Linked DNA regions of Salipiger sp. CCB-MM3. The protein of the gene in region 1 interacts with the protein of each later gene in a pairwise test. Links are inferred from orthologs where the notes say so. Each region holds a gene or a part of one and is shown on either strand. Other genes may lie near its edges.

Evidence for each region.
Region 2: the proteins of groL (region 1) and AYJ57_RS16265 interact in binary tests that used the Escherichia coli proteins (3 or more experiments, as listed by UniProt). The link is inferred for Salipiger sp. CCB-MM3 from one-to-one orthologs.

What each region holds. Positions count from the first base shown.
Region 1 is NZ_CP014595.1:1,171,586-1,174,560, forward strand. Bases 11-2,975 are described here. They hold groL (chaperonin GroEL), read right to left. Parts: upstream 2,334-2,975; coding sequence 687-2,333; downstream 11-686. Other genes in these bases: AYJ57_RS05710 (glutathione S-transferase), read right to left, coding at 11-488; AYJ57_RS05720 (co-chaperone GroES), read right to left, coding at 2,403-2,696. In the rest of the region: more of AYJ57_RS05710, read right to left, coding at 1-10.
Region 2 is NZ_CP014596.1:522,971-525,726, reverse strand. The notes cover bases 1-2,746. They hold AYJ57_RS16265 (DeoR/GlpR family DNA-binding transcription regulator), read right to left. Parts: upstream 1,901-2,746; coding sequence 1,100-1,900; downstream 1-1,099. Other genes in these bases: AYJ57_RS16260 (bifunctional rhamnulose-1-phosphate aldolase/short-chain dehydrogenase), read left to right, coding at 2,087-2,746; rhaS (rhamnose ABC transporter substrate-binding protein), read right to left, coding at 56-1,054. In the rest of the region: more of AYJ57_RS16260, read left to right, coding at 2,747-2,756. UniProt on the Escherichia coli protein: Represses ulaG and the ulaABCDEF operon. Two ulaR binding sites have been identified in each promoter.

The sequences.
Region 1 (2,975 bases):
CCCAGAGCACAGGCGACCGAGATATGCCCCATGTCCACGCGCCCGGCGAGATGGCTCATCCAGCGCGTGTTGAGCGCGTCGAGCGCGCGGCTCACCTTGCTCCACTGGCCTTCGATCCATTCCATCGAGACCTGCTCACGCGGGCGGAAGCGTTCCTCGTAGATGATCAGCACGGCGGCATCCATGATGCCGTCGCCAGTGGCCTCAAGCGTCAGCGTGTCCCAGATGCGGCTCTCGGGATAGAGCCCGGCCTCGGCGCGGGCATCGAGAAAGCGGCAGATCACCCGGCTGTCGTAAAGCGTCGGCCCGTCGGCACGCACCAGAGCGGGGATCTTGCCCACCGGGTTGGCCGAGACCAGCGCGGGATCAGGCGTCAGCGGAGAGGCGGTGACCTGCACCATCTCGACATCCTCGTACTGGCCGGTTTCATGCAGCGTCACCAGCACCTTACGGACAAAGGGGGACGGTCCGGCCTGCAGCAGTTTCATCGCAGATCTCCTTGCGCGGTTCTCGCTCCGGAGCCTAGCGCGCTGGCCGCGAAAGGAAAATGGCGAAGGCGGCGATGCGCCGAAATGCCCACCGCCCTTGGCCGAGACGCCCCTCGCCAAGGGCGCATCAAACGCAAAACGGGGGGCCGAAGCCCCCCGCCTGCTGCCCGAAGGCAGACGTCCTAATGGACCGGCAGATTACATCATGCCGCCCATGCCGCCCATGCCGCCCATGTCGGGCATGCCGCCGGCCGGCGCGTCTTTTTGCGGCTTGTCTGCCACCATCGCTTCGGTGGTGATCAGCAGGCCAGCAACCGAAGCTGCATCTTCCAGTGCGGTACGCACGACCTTCGCGGGGTCGATCACGCCGAACGAGAACATGTCGCCATATTCGTCGGTCTGAGCGTTGTAGCCGAACTTCAGGTCTTCCGATTCACGCACTTTGCCTGCGACGACCGAGCCGTCGACACCGGCGTTCTCGGCGATCTGGCGCAGCGGAGCTTCCAGAGCCTTACGCACGATGGCGATACCGGCGTTCTGGTCGGAGTTCTCGCCAACCAGACCTTCGAGGGTCTTGGCGCCCTGCACCAGAGCGGTGCCGCCGCCGACGACGATGCCTTCCTGCACGGCTGCGCGGGTGGCGTTCAGAGCGTCGTCCACACGGTCCTTGCGCTCTTTCACTTCCACTTCGGTCATGCCGCCGACGCGGATGACAGCAACACCGCCTGCCAGTTTGGCAACGCGTTCCTGCAGCTTCTCGCGGTCGTAGTCCGAGGTGGTTTCCTCGATCTGGGTGCGGATCTGAGCGACGCGCGCTTCGATCTCGGCTTTCTCACCGTGGCCGTCGACGATGGTGGTCTCGTCTTTGGTGATGTTCACGGTCTTGGCGGTGCCAAGCATGTCCATGGTCACCGACTCGAGCTTCATGCCGAGGTCTTCCGAGATCACCTGGCCGCCGGTCAGGATCGCGATGTCCTGCAGCATGGCCTTGCGGCGGTCGCCGAAGCCCGGTGCTTTCACGGCTGCGATCTTCAGGCCGCCGCGCAGCTTGTTGACCACGAGGGTCGCCAGCGCTTCGCCTTCGACGTCTTCAGCAATGATCAGCAGCGGCTTCTGCGACTGGATCACCTGCTCGAGCAGCGGGACGAGCGGCTGCAGCGACGAGAGTTTCTTCTCGTGCAGCAGGATCATGCAGTCGTCGAGCTCTGCGATCATCTTGTCGGCGTTGGTCACGAAGTACGGCGACAGGTAGCCGCGGTCGAACTGCATGCCTTCAACAACGGTGGTCTCGGTCTCGAGGCCTTTGTTCTCTTCGACGGTGATGACACCCTCGTTGCCGACCTTCTGCATCGCGTCTGCGATCTGACGGCCGATTTCGGCTTCGCCGTTCGCCGAGATGGTGCCGACCTGAGCAACTTCGTTGCTGTCGTTGACCGGGCGTGCAGCTGCCTTGATGGCTTCGACGACTTTGGCGGTTGCCAGGTCGATGCCGCGCTTGAGGTCCATCGGGTTCATGCCCGCGGAGACGGCTTTGACGCCCTCTTTCACGATGGCCTGAGCCAGAACGGTCGCGGTGGTGGTGCCGTCACCGGCTTCGTCGTTGGTGCGGGAAGCGACTTCCTTCACCATCTGCGCGCCCATGTTCTCGAACTTGTCTTCCAGTTCGATTTCCTTGGCCACGGACACACCGTCTTTGGTGATGCGCGGTGCGCCAAACGACTTGTCGAGCACAACGTTGCGGCCTTTCGGGCCGAGGGTCACCTTCACCGCGTCGGCGAGGATGTTCACGCCTTTCAGCATGCGCGAGCGGGCGTCGGTATCGAACTTCACGTCCTTTGCAGACATCTGCGAGTTCTCCTAAATCTGTATTGAGGTCAGGCGTATCGGGCCCGCAGGCCCGGAGCGATCAGCGGATCAGGCCGCCTCGGTGATGCCGAGGATGTCCGATTCCTTCATGATCAGCAGCTCTTCGCCGTCGATCGACACTTCGGTGCCGGACCATTTGCCGAACAGCACGCGGTCGCCGGATTTCACGGCCATCGCGATGAGCTCGCCGGAATCCTTGCGGGCGCCTTCGCCGCAGGCAACGATTACGCCCTCAGCGGGCTTCTCTTTTGCGCTGTCGGGGATGATCAGACCGCCCTTGGTCTTTTCGTCGCTCTCAACGCGGCGAACCAGCACGCGGTCGTGAAGCGGTTTGAATGCCATCTTCGAGTCTCCATAGCTCAAAGGTTGTCCCTGTAGGCCCCCGCTGATAGCCAGACGGCGTCTGACCCGAGAGCCATTAGCACTCACCCTTGTGGAGTGCTAACGAGGCATAGCTAGGCAGGCCCACGTTTTGAGTCAACACTCCCGTCCGAGAAAATTTCATGACACCCGGCAGAGCGCATCGACCCGCGCCCGAGACATGTGCACGGCCCGGCGCTCTCGCAAGGCAAGCCACGCAGGCCATGGCATATCTCCGCCGAATGTGGTGACCTGACTGAG
Region 2 (2,756 bases), on another replicon or contig:
AACCCCGGCGCTGCGGCGCGCCGGGGCCAGACTCTGCGCCGGGTTCAGGCGCGGATCAGAAGATGCTCTTGAACTCGTCGATATTGCTGGCGTCGTAGACAAAGGGATCGGCCATGGCGCCCTCGTTGTTGTCATCGAGGGTCAGCGTGCCCATGCGGCCCATGGGGATCTCGGCACCCGGTGCTGCCTCGGCGTCGCCGGTGGCCAGCTCATAGGCGAGATAGGTGGCCGAATAGCCCAGATCGATCGGGTTCCAGATGGCAAAGCTTTTCGACGCGCCGCTCTCGATCGCGCCCGCCATCTCGGACGGCAGGCCAAGACCGGTGACATTCACCTGCCCCACTTTGCCCGCATCCTCGACCGCACGCGCGGCGGCAACGATGCCCACCGAGGTCGGCGCGATGATCGCGTCGAGGTCGGGATAGGTCTGCATCAGGCCCTGCGCCTCGCGATAGGATTTGTCGGCAAGATCGTCGCCATAGACCGTGGTGACCACCTCGATGCCCGGATAGTCGCCCATCACCTTGTTCATCTCGTCGATCCAGATGTTCTGGTTCGTCGATGTGGTGGTGGCCGAGAGCACCGCCACCTCGCCACCGTCGGGCAGATTGTCGGCGGCGAGCTTGATGATCATATTGCCGATAAGCGGGTTCGACGAAGGGTTGAGATGCAGCTGCCGCCCCTCGGGCGCGACGCCGCTGTCCCATGAGATCACCGTGATGCCGCGCTGCATCGCCTTCTTGAGGGCCGGCACCAGCGCGTCGGTGTCATTGGCCGAGACCGCGATGGCGTCCACGCGCTGTGCGATCAGCGAGTTGATCACCTCGATCTGCCCTTCGGCGGTGGTGTCGGTGGGGCCGGTGTAGATCACCTCGACATTGCCAAGCTCGCTGGCGGCCTCCTCGGCGCCTTTGGCGGCGGCCTCGAAGAAGCCGATGCCGAGCGCTTTCACCACCAGCGCGATGCGGACATTGTCCTGCGCCTGCGCGGCACCGCCCGCCAGCATCAGCGCCGCAAGCGCCGTGCCTCCGAAAATCCGTCTCGTAATGCCCATTGTCTCCTCCCTAAGTTATGAGCCGTTCCCTATGTGCCGCGGCGGTCACCCCGCCCCGGCGTCTCGCGCTCGACCGGTCTGCGCCACGATCAGCCGGATCTCGGCTGCCTCCAACATCGAGGCGGTGCGGTCGGAAATGCCTTCATCGGTAATCACGATGTCGATGCGCTCGAGCGGGCAGAGCACGAGGCTCGAGCGGTTGTCGAATTTCGAACTGTCGACCAGCACGACCAGCTCGTCGGCCTGATCGATGAGCTTCTCTTCGGCCTGAATCAGCAGCGGGTCGGCTTCCATCAGCCCGATGGGCCCCAGCGCGTGGGCCCCCATGAACATGCGCTTGGCGTAATAGTGCCGCGTCATGTCGCTCGCGAAGGGCGACAGGATGATGTTCTGTTCGCGGTAGAGCGCGCCACCGGGCAGCATCACCGTGTTCTTGGAATTCTTCAGCAGATGTTCGGCGATGGGAAAGCTGTTGGTCAGCACCTGCAGCCGGCGGTTGGCCAGCGGGTGCACCATCTGAAAGGTGGTTGTCCCGCCGTTGATGATGATCGCCTCGCCATCGTCGCAGAGGGCCACGGCCTCGCGGGCGATGGCCTGCTTCTGGTCGCTGTTGATCGCCTGGTTCACCGCGAAGGTGCGCCCGGCCAGTCCCGGCAGCGGCGGCGGGGCCAGCGCCTCGGCGCCGCCGCGGACACGGCGCAGCCGCTTGGCGGCATGCAGCGTGGCAATGTCGCGCCGGATCGTCGCCTCGGAGGTGCCGGTCAGAGACACGAGTTCCGAGACCGTCACGATCGGCCGCTCCTGAACGGCAGACAATATGATCCTATGGCGCTCGGTTTCGTGCATCGGGTCCTCCTGTTCCGCTCAGATTGGACGAATCCCCCATCAAGTCAATCACGTTTTTTCATTTTCGATCATACTGCGCCGCAGCATGATTGGTTTTGATTGTTTGTGGTTGACAGAATGAGAGCAGCGCCGCAGCTTTCAGGGCGAGGAGGCGGCCATATCGGACCGCGACATTGGGAGGACACCATGCTGACACGGGCCAAGGACCGCCTGCAAAATCTGTGGGATAGCGACAAGGCGGCGGCGATGAGCGAGCCGGAAAAGCTGCTCTACCGCTCGAACCTTCTGGGGTCGGACAAGAGAATCACCAATTACGGCGGCGGCAATACCTCGGCCAAAGTGACGGAACGCGATCCGCTCACCGGGAGCGAGGTCGAGGTGCTCTGGGTCAAAGGCTCTGGCGGCGATGTCGGCTCGATGAAGCTGGACGGGTTTTCGACCCTCTATATGGACAAACTGCGCGCGCTGAAGGGCGTCTACCGCGGCCCGGAGCACGAAGACGAGATGGTCGGCTACCTGCCCCATTGCACCTTCAACCTGAACCCGCGCGCGGCCTCCATCGACACGCCCCTCCACGCCTATGTCCCCCGCGCGCATGTGGACCACATGCATGCCGACGCGATCATTGCCATCGCCGCCTCGACGGAATCGCAGGCTCTAACACGGGAGATCTTTGGCAACCGCATCGGATGGCTGCCGTGGAAGCGGCCCGGCTACGAGCTTGGCCTCTGGCTCGAGACGTTCTGCCGCGAGAACCCCGAGGCGGAAGGCGTGGTGCTGGAAAGCCATGGTCTCTTTACATGGGGCGACACCGCTGAGAGCTGTTACGCGACCACCATCGGGATCATCAACGAAG